Regions from separate parts of the Bradyrhizobium sp. LA2.1 genome, predicted to be linked through region 2. Evidence: predicted binding sites of a transcription regulator. Region 2 holds the regulator's gene; the other holds the start of a gene.

Region 1 (4,350 bases), 150 kb from region 2:
GCTTCGCGCTGTTCGGCTCGGTCTATATCCTGCCCGCCTATCTCGGCCAGGCGCAAGGCTACAATGCCGAGCAGATCGGCAACGTGCTGGCCTGGACCGGCCTGCCGCAGCTCGTGCTGATCCCGCTGATCCCGAAGCTGATGCAGCGCTTCGACACGCGCTATATCGCCATTACCGGCCTTCTGATCTTCGCCTATAGCTGCTTCATGAACACGGCGATGTCGCCGGACTATGCCGGCGACCAGCTCTGGATTCCGAACATCGTGCGTGCCGTGGGACAGGCCATGGTGCTGACGCCGCTGACCTCGGTGCTGACGGGCGGCATCGCGCCGCAGGACGCGGCCGCGGCCTCCGGCATCAGCAACATGTTCCGCAATCTCGGCGGCGCGATCGGCACGGCGACGCTCGCCACCATCATCACCAAGCGCGAGCAGTTCCACTCCAACATCATCGGCCAGTCGGTCACGCTCGGCCGCGAGGAAGTCCGCACCCGCATCGCGCAGATGACGGACTACTTCATGAACCACGGCGTGCCCGACCCCCACGCCGCGCGCGAGCAGGCCATCATCGCGCTCGGCAAGACGGTCAAGCGCCAGGCGCTGGTGATGGGCTATTCCGACGCGTTTGCGGTGATCGGTATCGTGCTGGTGATCGCCGCGATCGCGGTGGTGCTGACCCAGCGCGTGAAGGCGGCCGGTGGGCCGGCGCATTAGGCTCTTCTTCCCCCTCTCCCCGTTCTTACGGGGAGAGGGTCGGGGTGAGGGGCCTCTCTCCACACGTGAGATCGTCGAGGGACCTGTACCCCCTCACCCGGATCGCAAGAGCGATCCGACCTCTCCCCGCAAGCGGGGAGAGGTGAAGAGCCGCCTCACGGCGCGCAGGTGAAACTGGACGTCTCCGTGACCGGGCCGCTCTTGTAACGCGGCCAGGACGGCCAGCGGCACAGCGGCATCGCGCGCAACACGGCAAACGACGGCGCCTCGACCTTTTGCTCAGAGACCTCCAGATCGCCGGGCGCTTTGCCCTTCTCGACCCAGTCGACCAATGCGCTCAGCATGTCGACATTGGCCGGCGCGCCGGAGCCGACATGGTCGACGCCGGGCGCGGTGTAGAGCCGCGCGAATTCCGCCGTCTCGGCCTTGCCGAGCTTGCGCTCGACGCTCTCGAAATAGCGGATGCCGGCATAGGGGCTCTGCGCATAGTCGGCCATGTGCTCGAGCATGATCAGCCGGCCGCCGCGTCCGCGAAAACGGCTGAGATCCGGATCGGTGGAATCCATGAGCGCCGAGACTTCGAGCAGCCGCGCCTTGTGGTCCTCCACATTATAGGTGGTGACGTCGAGCTTGGGATCGCGGGCGAACACATATTGGATGCCGCCGGCGCCGTAGATCCAGGCGATGCCGTTGTTGGGCGCGGGCGGCTGCGCCGGCGGCGCGCTGCCGAGCCACCACGCGGACCAGCCGCCGGTCGGACCGATCGCCGGCGTGTCCTCGCCCGAGACGCCCCAGCCCGGATAGTCATCGAGGTCATTGGCGAGCACGAACGGGAATTTGTAGGTCCCATGCAGCGTGCTGACTGCCTTGATCTGCGCCTCGGTCAGGCACTGATCGCCGGCCTTGCCGGCCTCGCAGCGCAACGTCTCGACCTTGAACACGGCCTTGCAGGCCACGGGATCGTGCACCAGCGTCTTATCGGAGCCGTCGGCCTTGTCGCAGGCAGTGCGCACCGCATCGGCAAAGAGCTTGACCTGCGTCGGATTGATCCAGCCCTCGCCCATGGTCACAAGGCCCGAGCGCGTACCGGCATGCTGCAGGCCGACCCAGTTGATCACGGGCACGCGGGCGAAGATGCCGTCGAAATCGTCGGGGTAGCGCTGGGCCATGGTGAGGCCTTCGCGCCCCCCCTCGGACGAGCCCATGAAGTATATTTTTTCCGGCTTCTTGCCGTAGGCGCGCTCCATCAGCGCGACAGAAGCGTCGCGCACCTTCTTGTAGGCGCGGTGAGCGAAATTCTCGAAGGCTTCGTCGTTGAGCGCGAAGACCTGCGGCGGCTCGCCCGGCTTGGACTCATGGCCGGAATCGGTGCCGTAGGTGACAAAACCGCGTGCCAGTGGCGACGGCTTGTCGAACGGATAGGCCGGCGGCAGCCCAAGGCCGGTGATCAGCACGCCGTTAAAGCCGCCACCGCCATATTGCACGGAGCGACCGTTCCATTCGACGGGAAGGTTGACCTGAAACTTGATCGGCGGCGCCTTGGGATCAATGGGATCGATATGGCCGATCACCTTGCAGAAGGCGGGATTGGCCGGCGTGACGCGCCCCGACGGGGTCGGCCCGCGTTCGGCAACAGCCAGTTGTGTTGGCGCCAGCAATGTCGCGGCATCGATCTTCACGGCGTCGGCGCCGCCGACGAGCCCTTTGCAGACCGTGTCCGCATCCTCCGCCAGCGTCGCGGCGAACGCGCTGCTCGCGCTCATCGCGGCCACGGCGCCGGCAAGCCACACACTCAGCTTCGCAATCCTGCGCGCCACCGTTTCCATCCCTGCTGCCTTGTTATCGTTCAGACGGTCGATTCAATGCGTCGGATTGCTGGCCGTCAATCGCCGCGACACGCGCCGCGATCGCCATCAACGGAAACATCGCCCCTGCCCACCAGCCCGGCCGCCCCACGGGCCCATAGAGATCTGAATTCTATGGGAAATTTTGCCCCTGCCCCGAACTCGGAAAGCCTCGCGGCCGGCCAATCCACAGGCTGTCATCAATCTGTCATACGACCTGGGGTTAGCTGCCTGTCTCGTCGGCATGCTATGCATGACCGTGCAGAACAAGGAGCAAGTGGTGAGCGAAACGATCAATGTCCCGGCGTTACCGACGGATGCCTCTGTGGTCGCACGCATCAAGTCCGAGATCGACATGTCGGACCGGTCGCGCCTCGTGACATTCGGCGAGCGCGCGCAGCGCTCGGTGGTCGAATTCGCCGACCGCATTCTCGCCCAGACCCAGAACCGTGAGCTCGGCGCCACCGGAAAGCTCCTGACCGACATCCTTGGCAAGGCACGCGGGCTCGATCCGGCCCATCTCAAGGACAAGGGCTTTCTCACGCGCCTGTTCTCGTCGGCCGAGACACGGCTGCGCCGCTTCACCGAACAGTTCAACGACGTCGCCTCGCAGATTGACCGGGTCTGCGTCGATCTCGACCGCAACAAGGAAGTCCTGCGCCGCGACATCGCCCTGCTCGACGACCTCTACGAACAGACAAGGGGCGCGCTCGGCCAGCTCGATGCACATATCGCTGCCGGCAAGGCCTTCACCGAAGAGTTCCGCGGCGGCAAGCTCATCGAGATGGAGCGGAGCGCGAAAGCGCAAGCTGCCGGCAGCGACGCCATGCTCGCCGCGCAAACCTATCAGGACGCGGTCCAGGCGCTCGACCGGCTGGAGAAGCGCGTCTTCTATCTCCAGCAGGCGCGGCAGATCGGCATCCAGCAGCTGCCGCAGATCCGCATCGTTCAGTCCGGCGACGAGACGCTGATCGAGAATTTGCAGGCCACGACCGAGCTGACGATCCCGGTGTGGAAGCAGAAAATGATTCTGCTGCTCGGCCTGAACCGGCAAAAATCGGCGCTGGAGCTGCAAAAGACCATCACGGACGCGACCAACGAGATGATGCGCCAGGCGTCCGAGATGATGAAGACGCAGGCGATCGAGATCGAGAAGCAGTCGCAGCGCGGCATCGTCGACATCCAGACCCTGGAGACGACCAACCGGGATTTGATCGACACTATTGCGGGCGTGCTCTCGGTGCAGCAAGAGGGCCGCAACAAGCGCGCCGAGATCGAGCACCGGATGGCGCAGCTGACGGACGAACTGAAGTCCGCGATCTCCAAGGCCGCGCCTTGATGCGCCTCACGCAACGGTTTCTCGATGAAGCGTCTGCATAAGAACTGCGGCATGAAGGCTCACGCATGAGAACTTTCCGTTTCCTGCGGCGCCCGCTGGTGCTGCTTGCGGCCGTGCCGCTGATGGCCGCGCTGCTGTCGGGCTGCGGCGGCCCGGGGCCGCAATTCACCATTCTCTCGGGGTCGGAGAACGACATCCTCGAGCCGCTGGTGCAGGAGTTCTGCAAGTCGCGTAACGCGACCTGCACCATGCGCTATCAGGGTTCGCTCGACATCGCGCTCGCGCTGAAGGCCGGCGATCCCGGCGCCGACGCCGTCTGGCCGGCCGCCTCGATCTGGATCGACATGTTCGACACGACGCGGCGCGTGAAGATGGTCAAGTCGATCGTGCAGATGCCGGTCATTCTCGGCGTGCGCCGCTCCAAGGCGCAGGCGCTGGGCTGGATCGGCGCCAA
Region 2 (4,350 bases):
GGCGCAACGCCCTCAGGAAGGCGGGCGTTGCCGAACGCACGCCGCCCTCGCCCTGGATCGGCTCGATCAGGATGCCGGCGGTCTGCGGACCGATCGCCTTCTTGACGGCTTCGACATCGCCATGCGGGACCTGGTCGAAGCCGTCCATCGGCGGGCCAAACCCTTCGAGATATTTTGCCGAACCGGTCGCGGCGAGCGTTGCCAGCGTGCGGCCGTGGAAGGCGCCTTCGAAGGTGATGATGCGGTAACGTTCCGGATGACCCTTGGAGAAGTGATGATGGCGGACGAGCTTGATCACACCTTCCAGCGCTTCGGCGCCGGAATTGCAGAAGAACACGAAGTCCGCGAAGCTTTCGTTGCACAGACGCGCGGCGAGCTTCTCGCCGTCCGGGCTCTGGAACAGGTTCGACATATGCCAGAGTTTGGTGGCCTGCTCCTGCAACGCCTTGACCAACGCAGGATGAGCATGGCCGAGCGCATTCACCGCCACGCCCGAGGTGAAATCGAGATAGCGATCGCCATTGGTCGCAATCAGCCAGCAGCCTTCACCGCGCTCGAAACCGAGGTCGGACCTGGCGAAAACGGGGAGCAAATGCGGCGCTGCGCTGTTAGTCATGACGATCACTTGAATGTTGCGGACGGTGTGAGCGTGCATTGCGCAACGCACCATTGACCGGCCCGGAAAACGAAACGTGCCGCCTTTTAAGGGCGGCACGTGTGACTATCTTATGCCTGGTGAAACCGGTGTCAATGCCGCCCGGAAAGCCTCGCGAAACGCAAAATCCGTAGTCTTGCGGTGGCGATTTTGCGTATTTCCGCCACGGAACATGTGGAAGCGAGTCGGCGGACTCTTGCGCGTGAGTCACGCCATATTGTAGCGTTTGGCTTGTCAGATACGACATCTCGTGCAGCAGTTCTGATCCTCTAAGTCCTCATGTACCGGCGTAAGCGTTCGGGCGCATCTGGTGCGCCCGGCGAGCCTTAAGGGATTCTGGCGGCACGGGTTTTTCGAAGCTTAGGCATTCGCCGTGCGGCCGCCAGGATGGCAGGCGCCGGCGAAGGAAAGGGTGCAATGACCGTTTTGACCTGGTCGGATGATCGCGTCGAGCAGCTGAAAAAGCTCTGGGAGGCCGGACTTTCGGCCAGCCAGATCGCCGCTGAACTCGGCAATGTGACCCGCAATGCCGTAATCGGCAAAGTGCACCGGCTCGGCCTGTCGGGCCGCGCCAAGAGCCCTTCATCGGCAGCGCCGCGGCCGCGCAAGGCGCGTCCGGCGCAGCACATGATGCGGGTGACACGCCCGATCGCACGCGGCAACACCGCGCTGGCGCAGGCCTTCGAAGTCGAGGTCGAGGCCGAACCGGTCACCTACGACAACGTCGTGCCGATGAGCCAGCGGCTGTCGCTGCTGGAGCTGAACGAGGCGACCTGCCACTGGCCGGTCGGCGATCCCTCGAGCCCGGATTTCTTCTTCTGCGGCGGCAAGGCGCTCTCCGGCCTGCCCTACTGCGCCCAGCACTCGCGCGTGGCGTATCAGCCCGCGGCCGAGCGCCGGCGCGCGCCGGCGAAGCCGGGTCCGCGCTGAAGTCGTTCTGAGCTCAGACAAGGAGCCGTCACACGATGACGGCTCAGCAAATCCGATGTCGTCCCGGACAAGCGCGCCTCAAGCGCGCGCTGATCCGGACCCCCTAACCACCGCAAGATGTGGCTACGGGGACTCGGAGTTACCTTTTCGCACAATAATCACTCGCGGTGGGCGTCCTGGACCCGCGCTTACGCTTGTCCGGGACGACACCGAGAGATGGCCGCAGCTCACCGAGCTTACGCCTGCTCCGCCTTCGCAAAGCGATCGTCCAGTGCGTAGCCCGCGCCGCGGACGGTGCGGATCGGGTCCTGCTCGCGGCCGAGATTGAGCAGCTTGCGCAGGCGGCCGATATGGACGTCGACGGTGCGCTCGTCGATGTAGATGTCACGGCCCCAGACGCTGTCGAGCAGCTGCTCGCGCGAGAACACGCGGCCGGGATGCTCCAGGAAGAACTCCAGCAGGCGATATTCGGTCGGACCGAGATCGATCGGCCGGCCCGAGCGCGCCACGCGGCGCTTGTCGCGGTCGAGCTCGATGTCGCCATAGGCGAGCACGGTGGCGAGCCGCTCCGGGCTGGCGCGCCTGAGCAGGCCCTTCACGCGTGCCAGCAGCTCCGGCACCGAGAACGGCTTGACGATGTAGTCGTCGGCGCCGGTCGCAAGGCCCCGCACCCGCTCGCTCTCCTCGCCGCGCGCGGTGAGCATGATGATCGGGAGCTGCTTGGTCTCGGGCCGGGTGCGCAGCCGCCGGCACAGCTCGATGCCGGAGAGGCCCGGCAGCATCCAGTCGAGCACGATCAAATCGGGGATATGCTCCTTGAGGCGGGTGTCGGCATCGTCGCCGCGCATCACCGTCTCGACGTCATAGCCGTCGCCTTCGAGGTTGTAGCGGAGAAGCTCGGTGAGAGCTTCCTCGTCCTCAACCACCATAATGCGTGCGCCCATGGTGTTCGTCGCTCCTTAAGTGTTCGGGACCGTCGTGGCGAAAGTCGTCATGTCGCCCTTCGGCCGCTTGTCGGTGATCGCCTGGCCCTCGATCATGTAGAACACGGTCTCGGCGATGTTGGTGGCGTGGTCACCGATGCGCTCGATGTTCTTGGCGCAGAACATCAGGTGGATGCAGAACGAGATGTTGCGCGGATCCTCCATCATGTAGGTGAGGAGCTCGCGGAACAGCGAGGTGCAGATGGCGTCGACTTCCTCGTCGCCCTTCCACACCGCCATCGCCGCCGGCAGATCGTGCGCGGCATAGGCGTCCAGCACCGACTTGACCTGCTGCTGCACGAGATCGGTCATGTGCTCCAGGCCGCGGAACAGCTTGAGCGGATGGAAATCCGTCTCCAGCGCCGCGACGCGCTTGCCCATGTTCTTGGCGAGGTCGCCGATCCGCTCGAGATCGGTGGCGACGCGCATGGCGCCGACGATCTCGCGCAGATCCACCGCCATCGGCTGGCGGCGCGCGATGGTGAGAACGGCGCGCTCCTCGATCTTCTTCTGGAGCGCGTCGAGCTCGGTGTCGATGGTGACCACGCGCTGGCCGAGCGCGACGTCGCGGCGGATCAGCGCGTCGACGGAATCGACGATCATGCGCTCGGCGATGCCGCCCATCTCGGCGACCAGGCGCGTGAGCTCCTGGAGGTCGGTGTCGAAGGCCTTTGCGGTATGTTCAGAACCCATGTTCCGTCTCCTCAGCCGAACCGGCCGGTGATGTAATCCTGCGTGCGCCGGTCGGTCGGCGACGTGAAGATCTTGCTGGTGTCGTCGAACTCGATCAGCTCGCCGAGATACATGAAGGCGGTCTTGTCGGAGACGCGCGCCGCCTGCTGCATGTTGTGGGTGACGATCGCGATCGTGTAGTTCTCGGACAGTTCCTGGATCAGCTCCTCGACCTTGGCGGTCGAGATCGGGTCGAGCGCCGAGCAGGGCTCGTCGAACAAGATCACCTCGGGCCGCACCGCGACCGTGCGGGCGATGCAGAGGCGCTGCTGCTGGCCGCCGGAGAGCGACAGGCCGGAGGCGTTGAGCTTGTCCTTGACCTCGTTCCACAGCGCGCCGCCGCGCAGCGCCTTCTCGACGCGGTCGTCCATCTCGGACTTCGAGATCTTCTCGTAAAGGCGGATGCCGAAGGCGATGTTCTCGTAGATCGTCATCGGGAACGGCGTCGGCTTCTGGAACACCATGCCGACGCGGGCGCGCAGCAGATTGAGGTCCAGCTTGGGGTCGAGGACGTTGGTCTGGTCGAGCATGAGCTGACCGGTGACGCGCTGGCCCGGATAGAGGTCGTACATCCGATTGAAGATGCGCAGCAGGGTCGACTTGCCGCAGCCCGACGGGCCGATGAACGCCGTGACGCGGTTGGTACCGAGCGCCAGATTGATGTTCTTCAGCGCGTGGTGCTCGCCGTAATAGAAATTGAGGTTGCGCACCGTCACCTTGGCCGGAGCTTCGGGCAGCACCGGCGCTTGGGGCAAACCACCGGCCGCGCTCATCGATACGGAAAGATCACTCATTTTGCGGTCCTCTCGGCGCTCAGAATGCGCGCGCCAATATTCAGGGCAAGAACGGTCAGGGTGATGAGCAGCGCGCCGCTCCAGGCGAGCTGCTTCCAGTAGGCGTAGGGGCTCTGCACGAAATTGTTGATGGTGACCGGCAAGTTCGCCATCGTCTTGTTCAGACCCAGGCTGAAGAACTGGTTCGACAGCGCGGTGAAGAGCAGCGGCGCGGTCTCGCCGGCGACGCGGGCGGTGGCCAGCATCACGCCGGTGA

What was found. The regulator PhoB, encoded in region 2, activates phosphate uptake and scavenging genes when phosphate is short. The targets are predictions, from matches to a motif close to TGTCATNNANCTGTCAT.
Region 1: ABIB95_RS14585 (toxic anion resistance protein) is a predicted target of PhoB. The motif match lies at 2,753-2,769, and genes of this name have one in related genera.

Annotation. Positions count from the first base shown of each region.
Region 1 covers NZ_JBEPQI010000006.1:412,137-416,486, reverse strand. Annotated here, with positions in the region: gene ABIB95_RS14595 (MDR family MFS transporter) at 1-713, shown strand, start outside; gene ABIB95_RS14590 (tannase/feruloyl esterase family alpha/beta hydrolase) at 869-2,539, opposite strand; gene ABIB95_RS14585 (toxic anion resistance protein) at 2,838-3,896, shown strand; gene ABIB95_RS14580 (substrate-binding domain-containing protein) at 3,962-4,350, shown strand, end outside.
Region 2 covers NZ_JBEPQI010000006.1:263,783-268,132, reverse strand. Annotated here, with positions in the region: gene ABIB95_RS13895 (aspartate aminotransferase family protein) at 1-616, opposite strand, end outside; gene ABIB95_RS13890 (GcrA family cell cycle regulator) at 1,073-1,585, shown strand; gene phoB (phosphate regulon transcriptional regulator PhoB) at 1,822-2,529, opposite strand; gene phoU (phosphate signaling complex protein PhoU) at 2,545-3,261, opposite strand; gene pstB (phosphate ABC transporter ATP-binding protein PstB) at 3,273-4,094, opposite strand; gene pstA (phosphate ABC transporter permease PstA) at 4,091-4,350, opposite strand, start outside.